Regions from separate parts of the Tardiphaga sp. 42S5 genome, predicted to be linked through region 2. Evidence: predicted binding sites of a transcription regulator. Region 2 holds the regulator's gene; the other holds the start of a gene.

Region 1 (7,969 bases), 2.0 Mb from region 2:
CGTCGCCGAGAATGAAGTTGGTCATCCGCACCCAGCCCCAGACGTCCATGTCGACGATCGTGTAGGTGTCGCCGACCATATATTGCCGGCCGGCCAGGCGGTCGTTGAGCACGCCGAGATGGCGTTTCGCCTCGAACTGATAGCGGTTATGCGCGTAGTCGACCTTCTCGGGCGCGAAATGCTTGAAGTGCACGGCCTGGCCGAAGAACGGACCGACGCCGGTGGCAACGAACATCAGCCAGGACAGCATCTCGCCGCGATTGGCCGGGGTGTTGGCGGGCAGGAATTTGTCGGTCTTCTCGGCGAGGTAGAGCAGGATGGCGTTGCTGTCGAACACCTTGACGCCGTCGTCGTCGATCGCCGGCACCTTGCCGTTCGGATTGACCTTGAGGAAGTCCTGATTGAACTGCGCGCCGGTGCGGGTGTCGATGGCGATCGGCTCATAGGCCAGGCCGGCCTCTTCGAGAAACAGCGCAACCTTGGTCGGGTTTGGCGACCCGTTGAAGTAAAACTTCAGCATCTCAAATCTCCCTGGATTTCATACGTCAAAGCACGAGGCGGGGCCGCTGATGCGGACCGTTGTCTCGTGCTTGGAATTCAGGGAGAGTGCAAGCGATGTTTTGACGAAGGCCGGGCGCATGCGTCCGGCCGGTTGGCACGGGCGGGGACTTTAGACCGCGCCCATCTCGCTGCGGATTTCGGCGCGGAGTTCGTCGATCAGGCGCAGGCCCTTCTTGGTCTCGACGTGCCAGAACGTCCAGCCGTTGCAGGAGGCGGAGCCCTGGGCCATCGCGCCCATGCGATGGATCGAGCCGACCTTGTCGCCGAACATGATGGCGCCGTCGGCGCGCACCAGTGCGCCATGACGCTTCTTGAGATCGACCAGCTTGGTGCCGGGCGAGATCATGCCACGCTCGACCAGTTCGGAGAACGCCACGCGGGGCGCGCTGCGGGCGGTCATGAACGGTGCCAGTGTTGCCTCGGGCAGCGGCTCGATCGCGGCGATGCGTGCTTCGGCAGCGGCGGCGTAATCGCGGTCGCGTTCGAAGCCGATGTAATTGCGGCCAAGGCGCTTGGCGACAGCGCCAGTGGTGCCGGTGCCGTTGAACGGATCGATGACGAGGTCGCCGGGCTTCGACGACGACAGCAGCACGCGGGCCAGCAGGCCTTCCGGCTTCTGGGTCGGGTGAACCTTCTTGCCGTCCGAGCCCTTCAGGCGTTCGTCACCGGTGCAGAGTGGGATCAGCCAGTCGGAACGCGCCTGCACGTCTTCATTGGCGGCCTTGAGGGCTTCGTAATTGAACGTGTAGCCCTTGGCGTTCTCGTCGCGCGCAGCCCAGATCATGGTCTCATGCGCATTGGTGAAACGACGGCCGCGGAAATTCGGCATCGGATTCGATTTGCGCCACACGATATCGTTGAGGACCCAGAAGCCGAGGTCCTGCATGATCGCGCCGACGCGGAAAATGTTGTGATAGGAGCCAATCACCCAGAGGGTCGCCGACGGCTTCATGATGCGGCGTGCAGCCAGGAGCCACGCACGCGTGAAGTCGTCATAGGCGGCGAATGACGAGAACTTGTCCCAGTCATCGGTGACCGCATCGACATGGGATTCATCGGGGCGTTTGAGATCGCCCTTCAGCTGCAGATTGTACGGTGGATCTGCGAACACCAGATCGACCGACCCTGCCGGGAGTTTTGACATCTCTGCGACGCAATCACCAATGACGATGCTGCTGCTCGGAGAGGTTTCGAAGTGAGAGCGGGGCGCCCTTGCAGACGCCCCGCGACGCGAAACAACCATGACTCAATTACTCTGACTCAGGCGACGCTGTCGGCGACGCGGGACTAAACAACCGACAGGCAGACATTGACCGCGCAAAGTAAAAATCGACTTAATTGGTAACGAGTTCGAACTAGGCAAGTTTTGCCGGGCAGGGTAATGCTTAATGCAATGGAAATTTTGCGTCGCAACTGCGTTATGTGTGCGGGATCGTCTGCAACTCGTCTAAAATGCTGCGAATTGAAATGAAGGAATTGCCCCATGCGTTACGATGACTTCCGTCGCAGCGATAATATCGATGACCGTCGTGACGACAGCGGTGGCGGATATGGTGGCGGGGGCGGCGGTTTCGGTATTCCCGGTGGCGGCGGCGGTCTCGGCATAGGCACGGTGATTGTGCTTGGCCTCGTTGGCTGGGCGTTCGGCATCGATCCGCGCATTTTGATTGGCGGTGCAGAAATTCTCACCGGCGGCCAGCAGGCGCCGACCTATCAGACCGATCGGCGCTCGACGCCGACGAAATCAGGCGCACCCACCGACGAGATGGGCAGCATGATCTCCGGCGTGCTCGGCGAGATCGACGATCGCTGGGACGAAATCTTCAAGGAGAGCGGGCAGAAATATACCGGGCCGCAGATCGTGCTGTTTCGTAATGCCACCAATGGCGGGCGCTGCGGCAATGCGCAGTCGGCGATGGGGCCTTTCTACTGTCCGCCCGACAAGAAGATCTATCTCGACACTGGCTTCTTCCGTCAGGTCGAAACCAAATTCCGCGGTTGCTCGGGCAATGCCTGCAAATTTACCGCGGCCTATATCATTGCGCATGAAGCCGGCCATCACATTCAGAACCTGCTCGGGATCATTCCGCGCGTGACACGCCTGCAGCAGCAGGCCGGCAGCAAGGCTGAGGCCAATCTGCTGCAGGTCCGCGTCGAGTTGCAGGCCGATTGTCTGTCGGGCGTCTGGGTCAATCGCGAATCGAAGAAGCGCCCCGGTTTCCTCGAAGCCGGTGACATCGATGCTGCGCTGCAGACCGCGTCCGCCATCGGCGACGATACGTTGCAACGTCAGGCACAGGGCCGCGTCGTGCCGGACTCGTTCACGCACGGTTCTGCCGAACAGCGGAAGCGCTGGTTCATGACCGGCTATCAGCAAGGCAGCGTGCAGGCCTGCAACACATTTGCGACGGATCGGCTGTAGCGATGGAGCCTGATGCGACCAAGGCCTTCGTGCCGCTCAACATCGCGGTACTGACGATCTCCGATACGCGCTCGCTTGACGACGACAAGTCCGGCGCGACGCTGGCGGATCGGCTGACATCGGCCGGTCACACGCTGGCGAAGCGAGATATTGTCACGGACGATGTCGAGGCGATCCGGACGATCATGCGCGCATGGATTGCCGATCCCGGCGTGGACGCGATCATCACGACCGGCGGCACGGGGTTCACCGGCCGCGATGTCACGCCGGAAGCCATCGAGCCTCTGTTCGAGAAGCGGATGGATGGTTTCTCGATTGCGTTTCACATGCTGAGCCACGCCAAGATCGGTACCTCGACGATCCAGAGCCGCGCGACCGCTGGTACCGCCGGCGCGACGTTTATCTTCTGCCTGCCGGGTTCGCCCGGCGCCTGCCGTGACGGCTGGGACGGCATTCTTGCCGCGCAGCTGGATTACCGCACGCGGCCCTGCAATTTCGTGGAGATCATGCCGCGGCTGGATGAGCATTTGCGACGCCCGAAGGCGAAGGGCGCGTCGGTCTAGAGCACCAGTTCCCAGGTCTCGCCGATCAAATCCTGCCCGAAACTGCGATGCGGCTCGGTGGCGACCAGCGCGAAACCTGAATCCTGATAGATTTTTCGCGCTGCGCCAAGATTGCTCTGGGTCCACAGCGCGATCCTGCGATAGCCGCATTGCCGCGCAAAGGCGATGGATTCTGTCACCATGCGCTGGCCGAGCTTTTGTCCGCGCGCCTTGGGATCGATCAGCAAGAGCCGAAACTTGGCGACGTCGTCGGATGCCTTCACAAGAAACAGCGAGCCGACGGGCGCGCCATTCATCTCGGCGATCCAGCAGCGTTCGCACGCAGGATCACATGACGCGACGAATTCTGCGGCGATGTCAGCTACCAGCGCCTTGAAGGATGCATCGAACCCGTATTCGGCCGCATAGAGCTCGCCGTGACTGCGGATCACCCAGTCGATATCGCCAGGCTGGAGATCGCGTAGCACTGCAGGCCGAACGGCATCGGGGGCTTGGGCGGCCATGGTCAGGCGACGATGATCCGGCTGCGGAGCAATGTGCGTGATGACCGCCCGAGCTGGCGCAGCAGCCGCGCTTCGGAGCGCCGGGCATCGGGTGCGTAGCCGCCGAGACGATCGTAATGTTCGCGGGCGATCAGCAGGCCCTGATCGGCCTTGGGGCCTGTGATCATCCGGACCAGGTGCTTCAGGCCATCGCGAAAATTGGTCTCGTCATAGGGCGAGCGCGCATAGCGGAAAATGCCCGCGCGGGGGCGGTTGCTGGTCGAGACGCGCTGGATGAATTGCTGGGTCTCCTCGATCCAGCCGGCATCGAGCACGGCGCCGGCATGGAGAAACATTAGCCAGGGCGAGCGCGCCTGCTTGGCGCCGGCGGCCATCGCCGCGGCGCGCGATCCCTGCGAGGTCAGGAAGCCGCAGCCCGCGACATCGGCGACACGTTCGATGACATCGGTGCCAGCGCGATCGACCAGCAGCACTTCGCGGATCACACCGGCAGCAGCGCCCGGCACCAGCGCTGCCAGTGTGGCAACAGCGGGCTGTTCGACGCCTTCGGTGGGGATGATCACGCTCAGCATGGGTGTCGGATAATACCTCTCAACAACGGGGTGGCCGCGTTATCATTTCGTCATAGTCTATGCGGCACCGGTGGCTGCTGCAATTTCGGGGCGGTTCGACTTTCGGCCGCCTCTCTGAGGCGGCGGGAGAATGCACAGTGCCCCGGCCGTGTGCCACCCTATTTATGTTCTTGCTTTGTTCCGTCTGCGCGCTATCGTGGCTTCATGAGTCGCCAGATCGCTGCCCTCAAGCACCCGCCGGTCCCGGCGCCCTCCGATAAGCCGGCGGGTGCGCTTTCCCCTTTTCCCGAGATCGCGGTGGCGATCGACAAGCAGCGGCGGCGCGGCCGCGGTGCCCAGTCCAACGACAGCGGGCGCTACGAGGCCGAGGCCCGGGTCGCCTTTGATGACGGCTGGCAGAGCCTCGATGAATTGCCGCCGTTCAAGACGACCGTTGCGACGGACACCGCGCGCAAGGTCATCACGCGCAACGAGTCGCCAGATATCGGCTTCGACCGTTCGATCAATCCCTATCGTGGCTGCGAGCATGGCTGCGTCTATTGTTTCGCGCGGCCGACCCACGCCTATCTCGGTCTCTCGCCCGGGCTCGATTTCGAAGCCAAACTGTTCGTGAAGCCCGATGCGCCGGCGCTGCTCGAGAAGGAGCTGGCCGCCGCCGAATACGAGCCGAAGATGATCGCGATCGGTACCAATACCGACCCGTATCAGCCGATCGAGCGCGAGCGTCAGGTGATGCGCGGTATTCTCGAAGTGTTGGAGAAGACCGGTCATCCCGTCGGCATCGTCACGAAGTCTGCCTTGGTGACGCGCGATATCGATATCCTGGCGCGGATGGCGAAGCGCAATCTGGTCAAAGTGGCGTTGTCGGTGACGTCGCTCGATCCGAAGCTCGCGCGCACCATGGAGCCGCGCGCGTCGACGCCGTCGAAGCGGCTGGAAGCTTTGCGGCAGCTATCCGAGGCTGGCATTCCGACCACGGTGATGGTGGCGCCCGTGATCCCCGCGCTGAACGACAGCGAGATCGAGCGCATTCTCGATGCCGCCGCTCATGCCGGCGTCAAGGAAGCCAGCTACGTTTTGCTGCGGCTGCCGATGGAAGTGCGCGATCTGTTTCGCGAATGGCTGATCGCGAATTATCCGGACCGCTATCGCCATGTCTTCACGCTGATCCGCGAAATGCGCGGCGGCCGCGATTACGACTCGCAATGGGGCACGCGCATGAAGGGCACGGGGCCGATGGCCTGGATGATCGGTCGCCGCTTCGAGATCGCCTGCACGAAGCTTGGCCTCAACAAGCGTCGTTCGAAGCTCACCCTCGATCATTTCGAGAAGCCGGCCGGTGCCGGTCAGCAATTGAATCTGTTCTAACTCCGCAGGTCTCGCAGCGTACGGAGTGGTGGAGAGGGGACGTTGGCAGGAAACCAGAGCCTGCCAACGTCCCTCTTTTCGATCTATAGAGTGAGTACAGGAGTGACACGCATGACGATGACAAAACCACCCGCGCCAATCGCGCGCATGACGGTGATCACACTGGGCGTCGCGGATATACGCAGGAGCATTGCCTTCTACGAAGCGCTGGGTTTTACGCGAAAGGCCCGTGGCTCGGGCGATGCCATTGCCTTTTTCGACACCGGCGCCAGCGTCCTCGCGCTGTTTCCGTGGGATCAACTGGCGCAGGACGCGACATTGCCTGACCATCCAAGGCCGCAGGCGTTTCGCGGCAGCACGCTGGCGTGGAATTGCCGCTCGGAGGACGAGGTCGATGCGGTCCTCGCTTTCGCCGTCGATTGCGGCGGATCGTTATTGAAGCCGGCGCGAAAGACTGACTACGGTGGCTATTCCGGCTACTTTGCGGACCCGGACGGGCACGCCTGGGACGTGGTGACGGCACCGGGGATCGAGGTCGGTGACGACCGGCGAGTGCATCTGGACGATTAAAGCGGCAATCTGAATAGCGGGCACGATCCCGAGTTCCCGGTTGCGCGTGTTGGCCTGCTTCAGCAGGATCACCGGATGATTCGAGATGCGAAAAAGAAGCCCCCCGCCAAGCCGCGCAAGAGCAAGATCGTTGTCGCGCCATGCTTTACGCGCGAATTCGCGCTGCTGGAGAGAGGCATCTGGCCGGTGGCTGGTTGCGACGAGGCCGGGCGTGGTCCGCTGGCAGGACCGGTGGTTGCCGCCGCGGTTGTGTTGGACCCGAACAACATTCCAAAAGGCCTCGACGATTCCAAGAAGCTGACAGAGAGCAAGCGCGAGGCGCTGTTCGAGGAAATCTGCGCTACGTCGTCCTTTGCCGTCGCCTACGCATCACCCACCCGGATCGACCGAGACAATATCCTGCGGGCCTCGCTCTGGGCGCTGGCGCGTGCGGTCGCGTCGCTCCCGGACGCGCCGAAACATGTGTTTGTCGACGGCCGCGACAAGATCGATACGACGGCCGATTGCGAGGCCGTCATTGGCGGCGACGCGTTGGTGCTCTCCATCGCAGCAGCCTCGATCATCGCCAAGGTGTCGCGCGACCGGCTGATGTGCCGGCTGGCCGAGGATTGCCCGGGCTACGGTTTCGAGATCCATAAGGGCTATGGCGTGCCGCAGCATATGGCCGCGCTGAATGAACTGGGGCCCAGCATTCATCATCGCAGCCTGTTCGCGCCGGTTGCTGCGGCGCGTGCGCGTCATCAGGCTGGCGTCCGTGCGGCGGGTCTGATCGAAGTCCACACCACCATCGATATCGATATATCCGCCTGAGCGCTCAGGCGGTTGCCTCTCTTGGCTCTGCGCCGTATCACCTGAGCACGCTTCATTCCCTGCTGGCCGGTTCAGACGTTCAATGCGTTTCACCTCCCTGATCGTCGAACTGATCCGCGCCCGGCCGCGGCTGGTGTTCTGGATCGTCGTGCTGTGTCAGGCGGCGATCTGGCTCGTCGTCCCCCTGCTGCTGTATCGCGGGCCGCCGGGCGATCTCGCCACCGTGTTGGCCTATGGCCGGGAATATCAAGTCGGTACCCATATGGGACCGCCGCTGGCGTTCTGGTTGGCCGATATCGCCTTCCGGGCCGCCGGCAATCATGTCTTCGGTGTCTATCTGCTGGCGCAGATCTGCGCCGTCCTCACCTTCCGCGCGGTCTATCAGCTGGGCAGTGCCATCGTCGGCGGCCCGCAGGCTGTCATCGCCGTGCTGCTCACCATGACGGTTACGGCCTTTAGCACGCCCGGCATCGAATTCGGCCCGCTGATCCTGGCGCGTCCGCTCTGGGCGATGTTCCTGCTGCATGCCTGGCTGGCAATCGGGCAGGGGCGTCGCAATGCCTGGTTCGCACTGTCGATCGAGGCCGGCCTGCTTTTGCT
Region 2 (7,969 bases):
GTTCACAATGTGCCCTGGGAAAGCATCGGCACTGACCAGCTGGCCACCAATCCGGCTTATTGGCAGCTCGCACCTGACGCCGCCTGGCATGGCTTCCCCGGCATGGAAGCCGGTTTCACCATGACCGATCCCAACAAGCTGACGGTGCTGACACCCGGCTTCGATCGCACCACCGGCGGCTATGCGGAACACGGCATCCCTGCTCCGGTGGTGGCGCAGTTCCTGCGCGAAAACCGCATCGTGCCGGAGAAGAACGATCTCAACTCGCTGCTCTTCCTGCTGACACCCGGCGTGGAAGCCAGCAAGGCCGGCACGCTGATATCGGGCCTCGTCGCCTTCAAGAAGCTTCATGACGACAACGCCCTGCTCGAAGACGTCATCCCGGAATTCGCACGGCGCAGGCCCGCGCGTTACGCGGGCATACGCCTGCGGGATCTATGCGGCGACATGCACCGGTTCTTCCGCGAGGCCAATGTGAGCGAACTTCAGACCAGGCAATTCTCCGCTGACCATCTGCCGGAGATTGCCATGTCACCCCATGATGCCGCGCGCTGTCTGGTGCGCAACGACGTCGATTACCTCCCGATCGATGAGATCTTCGGGCGCGTCGCGACGACGCCGTTCGTGGTCTACCCGCCCGGCATCGCCACGATCGTCCCCGGAGAACGGCTCACCGAACGGTCAAAGCCGATGATCGATTATCTCAGGATGTTCGAGACCTGCTTCAACACCTTCCCGGGCTTCGACGTCGAAATCCAGGGCATCTACCGCAAGGTCGACGCCAATGGCCGGATCCGACTTTACACTTACGTGGTCTCCGAATAGGGAGCACGTAAGGAGCCTGATTTGCCAACGGAACTCGAACAGCCGGTCGTCATCCGACCATCACGCGACACCGACGTCGATGCCATGCTGGCGATCTATCGCCGGCACATCCGGCAAGGCGTCGAGGAAGGCGTCAGCGACGCCGACACGCCGCAGCCCGACGATCTCAGAGACCGGCGCAAGAACCTGCGCAGCAAACGGTTCCCGCATCTCGTCGCCACGCAAGGCGGCGAGGTCGTCGGCTATGCCTATGTGGTGCTGTTCCGCAAGCGACCGGCCTATCGCTACACGGTCAAGCATTCGATCTATATCCACCACGGACATGTCGGCCGGGGCATCGGCCGGCTGTTGATGCGCGAGTTGATCGATGTCTGCGCGGCGGCCGGCTTCCGGCAGATCATCGGCTATATCGATGCCGACAACACGGCCTCGCTCGGCTTGCATGAGAGCTTCGGCTTTGCCCGCGTCGGCTTGCTGCCCGGCGTCGCCTATCGCTCCGGCCGCTGGGCCGACACGATCATGGTTCAGCGCTCGCTGGCGACCGGCTCCACGACTCCGCCGCCGCCCATTGGGCGCGTGACGTCCGCGTAGCCCAAGCGACCGCGGAAGCATTTTCCATGTCCGTCGAGGATCGACGACTGGTGAGGAACAGCCTCCTCAAACCTCGCTCAACGTGCGTTCTGTTGACGGCAAATTAAGCATTGCAGAACACATATGGAACATATAGTGTTCGTTCATGATTTGTTTCGAGATTCTGTGGCTTTGAGTAGTTTGAGAGTGCCCGAACTCGCGCAACCGATCTTCGAACGATCGTCTCTGGATTGAGGCTCACCGTTCGAAGGCCCTTTGAAACGCACGCGGCGGCCGACACCGTCAACTGAGGATGGCTTCAGATGCTCACGCGCAAACAATACGAACTCCTGCGATTCATCGATCAACGGCTGAAGGAAGCCGGCGTCCCACCGTCCTTCGACGAGATGAAGGATGCGCTCGACCTGCGCTCGAAGTCCGGCATCCATCGTCTGATCACGGCGCTGGAAGAACGCGGCTTCATACGCCGTCTGCCCAACCGCGCCCGTGCCATCGAAGTCATCAAGCTGCCAGAGCTCGGCGCGCCGGTCACCGGCGGCACCGGGCGCCGCGGCTTCACGCCCAGCGTCATCGAAGGCACGCTTGGCAAGGTGCGTTCGGCCGCCAGCATCGCCAGCAACAGCGGTGATGATGACAATGGCCGCACGGTTGCTATCCCGGTCATGGGCCGGATCGCGGCCGGTACGCCGATCGAGGCGCTGCAGACCCGTAGCCACACCATCAGCATGCCCGCCGACATGCTCGGTTCCGGCGAACATTACGCGCTCGAAGTGCGCGGCGATTCCATGCAGGACGCCGGCATTCTCGACGGCGACACCGTGCTGATCCAGCGCAACGAGAGCGCCGACACCGGCGACATCGTGGTGGCCCTGATCGACGACGAGGAAGCCACGTTGAAGCGCTTCCGCCGCCGCGGCGCGTCGATCGCGCTGGAGCCTGCGAATGACGCCTACGAGGTCCGTATCCTGCCACCCAACCGGGTGCGCATTCAGGGCAAGCTGATCGGCCTGTATCGCCGCTACTGAGATTTGCGCCTCGGCGGATTACTGATCTTCGGGTTGAAGATCGGTTTCCGCCGGCGTCGCATCCACCGGCCGGTTTTGCGGTGGACGACTGTTCTGGATCAGATCTTGCTGGGGCTCATCGGGAATTGCGCGCGACCACGGACGGTCCAGGCCCCGTGGCCGCACGGCATCGATGGTAAAGCCGTTTGCGGTTCGCTGCAGGCTCACCGCACCATTTCGTTGCAAGCGATCCTGATCGATCACCAGCGCCCTGCAATCCCTCGGCGATTGTCTCGTCGTGACGATCAGCGCCGCTTTCTCGCAATCATCTGTGAAGGCGTCCGGCTGTAAAACCAGCGCCACCAAAGCGCCATCGGCCAGCGGCGTGATGCATCCGTCGCGGTCGCAGGACACACCGTGGCTGACGGAGGCATCGGTCGGCAGACGCGCATCGGCATCGCCGGCGAGCCACTCTTTCAGCAGAAATGTATCCTTGGCGCTGCGCATCACGTGGAGATGCCCGTCCCTGCTCCGCACCGCGACACTGTGACCATCACCCGAGATCAGGACATCCGGCTGCTTCACCAGCAACGCCCAGACAATCGAGAGCACCAGCACGCCAGCCCCCGCGAAGCGCAACGGCGTGCGCAGCAATCCGAGCACGATGATGCCGATACTGGCTGATATCAGCGGTCCGATGCCAAAGGCCGGCATCCGGCCGATGGCGCCGGGCAAGGCTGCCACCCATTGCGTGACCACAATCATCCACTGGATGCCGACATCCATCAGCCGCCAGAACACACCGTCAAAGCCGAACGGCATGGCCACCAAACCGAGAATGCCCGCCGGCATCACCAGCGCCGAGACCACCGGCATCGCCAGGAGATTGGCGACAACGCCATAAGGCGTGACGCGATGGAAATGAAACGCGGCATAGGGCGTGGTGGCGAGGCCCGCGACCAGCGAAGCCAGTACGAGCATCGCGATCTCGCGTCCGCCCCATAGCGCCACGCGCGCGGTCGCGGAATGATCGGGCGAGGCAAACAGCGCGGGCATGCCTATCTGCACCAATGCGACCAGCCCCAGCGTCGCCGCGAATGACATCTGAAAACTCGGATGCACCAACGCTTCCGGCGCCACGATCAGCACAACCATTGCTGCCACCGCCAGGGTGCGGAACGTCACCGCCCGGCGATCGACCATGACTGCAATCAGCACGACGGCCGTCATGAAAAACGATCTCTGCGTCGCGACTTCAGCACCTGACAACAGCAGGTAGAACAGTGCTGCGAATAACGCCGCAGCCGCTGCGACTTTCTTGATCGGGAATGTCACCGTCAGGACAGGGATCAGTGCCAGCAGTGCGCGTATCGCAAAGAACACCACGCCGGCGACAACGGCCATGTGATAGCCGGAGATCGACAACACATGACCGAGGCCGGAGATGAACATCGCATCATTGACGTCAGCCGAAATCGCATCGCGGCGACCTGTGAGCAGTGCCGTGGCAATGGCGCGACTATCGCCCGAGAGCACGGTGCGGATCCGCGCGTCGATGGCGTCGCGTAGCCCCTGCATGGTCGCCGAATAGCGTAACGCCACACTCGGCTGTATCGGCGGGTCGACCGCCTTGATGCCGCCCATCACAAAACCGGACGCGCCGATCCCTTGAAAGTACAGATCGCGGCCGAAGTCGTAGCTACCCGGCCGGAGCGGCGACAGCGGCGGCTGCAGCCTTGCCTTCAATTCGACGAAGCTGCCGACGGCAGGCGCCGTGCCCTTCTTCACCGACAGCCGCACACGGGTCAGCTTCGGTGCGGCGCGCGGGCTGTCCATCGTGGCAACGCGGAGCACGAAGCGATCCGTGCGCTCCCGTTCCTCGTGAGTTTCGACGAAGCCGGTAATCGCGACGGAATAGAGCGGCTTCGCCAGAACCTCATGAGCCACACGCGCGGTTTTCATGGCAGCCATCGCGAAGCCCGCCGCGATGGCCGCAATGAGCAAGATCAAGGGAAACCATCGCTGCCGCCGCAGCAAAAACGCAGCCACGCAAAGAAGGCCTGCCGTCGCAGCGGCAACCCAGGCCACCGGCTCATGCTCAGCGGCAAAATACAGCGCGATGCCGGTCCCGAAAGCGATCGGCACCCAAGGCAGCAAGCGACCGGGACCAGCTTCGGCCCACACCCACGTCCAGAGCGTCTCGAAGCCCGACGTTGATGACGTCGGTGACGGGAGAGCGACGCCTGCCGTGGCCGGCGGCGGCCATGTGGTCGCCGTGCCGGATCGGCCCCGCCGCTGTTGCTGATCCCCGCTCCGCGCCATCGAACGCCCGCACGCCACGCTCGCCCGTCCGAATGCTATCGGAAGGGCAAGCGGCGACTAGCGGAACGGATGCAGAATACGAAAACTAATCCCTGGGGTTGCTCAAGCGAGCTTGGCGTAGCTATCGCGCAGACCGACGGTACGGTTGAAGACCAGCTTGCCCGGCGCTGAATCCTTGTCGCGACAGAAATAACCCTGGCGCTCGAACTGCACGACATCGCTTGTGTTGTCGCTCGCCAGCGCCGGCTCAAGCATGGCGCCGGTCAGCGTCTCCAGCGAGTCCGGATTGAGCTGCGATGCGAACTCGGTCGCATTGGGCTGCGGATCGGCGAACAGCTGATTGTAGACGCGCACTTCCGCCTGCACGGCATCTGCAGCGCTCACCCAATGGATCGTCGCCTTGACCTTGCGGCCGTCCGGCGCATTGCCGCCCCGGGTTTCCGGATCATAGGTGCAGCGCAGTTCGACCACCTCGCCGGCAGCGTTCTTGATCACGTCCTTGCAGGTGATGAAATAGCCGTAACGCAAACGGACCTCGCGGCCTGGCGCCATGCGGAAGAATTTCTTCGGCGGCTCTTCCATGAAGTCGTCATGCTCGATGTAGAGCTCGCGGCCGAACGGGATCTGCCGCGTGCCCAGCACTTCATCATCGGGATGATTGACCGCTTCGAGCTGTTCGGTCTGACCTTCGGGATAGTTCTCGATCACCACCTTGAGCGGCTTCAGCACAGCCATGCGGCGCTGTGCCGTGCGGTTCAGTGTCTCGCGCACGGCGAAGTCGAACATCGAGATATCAACGGTCGAATTGGCCTTGGCAACGCCGATGCGCTTGACGAACTCGCGCAGCGCTTCAGCGGGAATGCCGCGGCGCTGCAGGCCGGCGAGCGTCGGCATCCGTGGATCGTCCCAGCCGGTGACATGGCCACCGCGGACGAGTTCGGTCAGCACGCGCTTCGACAGCAGCGTGTAGGTCATGTTGAGGCGCGCGAATTCATACTGATGCGGCCGCGACGGCACCGGCAGGTTTTCCAGGCACCAGTCGTAAAGCGGCCGGTGATCCTCGAATTCGAGCGTGCAGATCGAATGCGTCACGTGTTCGATGGCATCCGACTGACCGTGCGCGAAGTCGTAGCTCGGATAGATGCTCCAGGCGGTGCCCGTGCGCGGATGATGCGCATGCAGGATGCGATAGATCACGGGATCGCGCAGGTTGATGTTGCCCGACGACATGTCGATCTTGGCGCGCAGCACGCGGGCGCCGTTCGGGAATTCGCCGGCACGCATCCGCGCGAACAGATCGAGGTTCTCATCAACCGAACGGTCGCGGAACGGGCTGTTCTGGCCGGGCTCCGTCAGGGTGCCACGCTTAAAGCGGATTTCTTCCTGCGACTGGTCATCGACATAGGCCTTGCCGGCGCGGATCAGGTGTACCGCCCAGTCATAGAGCTGCTCGAAATAGTCCGAGGCGTAATGCAGGTTGCCCTCGCCCCAGTCGAAGCCGAGCCAGCGGACGTCGCGCTGGATGGCGTCGATATATTCCTGCTCTTCCTTGGTCGGATTGGTGTCGTCGAAACGCAGGTTGCAGTGGCCGCCGAATTCCTCGGCAACGCCGAAATTCAGGCAGATCGACTTGGCATGGCCGAGATGCAGGTAGCCGTTGGGCTCCGGCGGAAAGCGCGTCACCACGCTCTTGTGCTTACCGGATTGCAGGTCCGCCGCAACGATGTCGCGGATGAAGTCACGGCCTGCGTCGGATACCGATTCGTCTGTCATTTGCTGCCTTTCAAGCTGCGCCCTATGTGCCAAATCCGGAAGGCCGCGCCAAGGCCGGATCAGGGGCCGGGTCCCGCGAAAGGGCCTTTTCCGATGCGGTTCCGACCCCAAATCCGCGTTTATTCGCCGTGAGACAGCGCCCTGTCGTTGTGATAAACGCCCGCCAACACTCACACCGAACTCGATCGAACCCGCTGATATGACCGCTCCCGTCGTTACCCGTTTCGCCCCCTCGCCGACCGGCTTCCTCCACATCGGCGGTGGACGCACCGCGCTGTTTAACTGGCTCTATGCCAAGAAGACCGGCGGCAAGATGCTGCTGCGGATCGAGGATACGGATCGCGAGCGTTCAACGGATGCCGCGATCGACGCCATTATCGACGGGTTGAAGTGGCTGGGCATCGAATGGGACGGCGACACCGTCTTCCAGTTTGCCCGTGCCGGCCGGCACCGCGAAGTCGCCGAACAGCTGCTGGCCGAGGGCAAGGCCTATTACTGCTATGCCAGCGCCGAGGAACTGCAGCAGATGCGCGAGACCGCCCGCGCCGAGGGCAAGTCCAAGCTCTATAACGGGCTGTGGCGCGACCGTGATCCGTCGGATCCGCGCCCCGACGTCAAACCGACGATCCGCCTGAAGGCGCCGCTCACCGGCGAGACCGTGATCGAGGATCAAGTACAGGGCCGTGTAGTCTGGCAGAACGAAAATCTCGACGACCTCGTGCTGCTGCGTGGCGACGGCAATCCGACCTACATGCTGGCGGTGGTGGTGGACGACCATGACATGGGCGTGACGCACGTGATCCGCGGCGACGACCATCTGATCAACGCCGCGCGCCAGAAGCAGATCTACGACGCGCTCGGCTGGACCGTGCCCAGCATGTCGCATATTCCGCTGATCCATGGGCCTGATGGTTCGAAACTGTCGAAGCGCCACGGTGCGCTCGGCGTCGAAGCCTATCGCGCGCTGGGATATGTGCCGGCCGCTCTACGGAATTACCTGGTGCGGCTCGGCTGGAGCCATGGCGATCAGGAAATCTTCTCGACCCAGGAGATGATCGACGCCTTCGACCTGTCGGGGATCGGCCGCTCCGCCGCGCGCTTCGATTTCGCCAAGCTCGAAAATCTCAACGGTCACTACATCCGCCACACCGACGATCAATCCCTCGTGACCATGTTCGAGGACGTGCTGAATTACGTGCCCGGCGGCGCCGAACTGAAGGCGAAGCTCAACGACACCACGCGCGCCCAGCTGTTGCGCGCCATGCCCGGCCTGAAGGAACGCGCCAAGACGCTGATCGAACTGATCGACGGCGCCAACTTCATCTTTGCCGATCGCCCACTGGTGATGGAGCCGAAGGCGCAGGCCGCGCTGACGCCGGAAACCCGTCTGCTGATCGGCAAGTTGCGCACGGCACTGGAAGCCGTCACCGACTGGACCGCAGCAAATGCCGAAG

What was found. The regulator LexA, encoded in region 2, represses DNA repair genes until DNA is damaged. The targets are predictions, from matches to a motif close to TGTTCNNNNTGTGTTCNG.
Region 1: SFY93_RS08300 (PA0069 family radical SAM protein) is a predicted target of LexA. The motif match lies at 4,787-4,804, and genes of this name have one in related genera.

What each region holds. Positions count from the first base shown of each region.
Region 1 covers NZ_CP139027.1:1,772,460-1,780,428, forward strand. Annotated here, with positions in the region: gene SFY93_RS08270 (glutathione S-transferase family protein) at 1-520, opposite strand, end outside; gene SFY93_RS08275 (site-specific DNA-methyltransferase) at 671-1,804, opposite strand; gene ypfJ (KPN_02809 family neutral zinc metallopeptidase) at 2,045-2,983, shown strand; gene moaB (molybdenum cofactor biosynthesis protein B) at 2,986-3,546, shown strand; gene SFY93_RS08290 (GNAT family N-acetyltransferase) at 3,543-4,049, opposite strand; gene SFY93_RS08295 (glycosyltransferase) at 4,052-4,621, opposite strand; gene SFY93_RS08300 (PA0069 family radical SAM protein) at 4,826-5,989, shown strand; gene SFY93_RS08305 (VOC family protein) at 6,107-6,559, shown strand; gene SFY93_RS08310 (ribonuclease HII) at 6,635-7,369, shown strand; gene SFY93_RS08315 (glycosyltransferase family 39 protein) at 7,452-7,969, shown strand, end outside.
Region 2 covers NZ_CP139027.1:3,780,507-3,788,475, reverse strand. Annotated here, with positions in the region: gene SFY93_RS17515 (Orn/Lys/Arg family decarboxylase) at 1-825, shown strand, start outside; gene SFY93_RS17510 (GNAT family N-acetyltransferase) at 847-1,416, shown strand; gene lexA (transcriptional repressor LexA) at 1,719-2,441, shown strand; gene SFY93_RS17500 (ComEC/Rec2 family competence protein) at 2,460-4,742, opposite strand; gene SFY93_RS17495 (glutamine--tRNA ligase/YqeY domain fusion protein) at 4,845-6,515, opposite strand; gene gltX (glutamate--tRNA ligase) at 6,715-7,969, shown strand, end outside.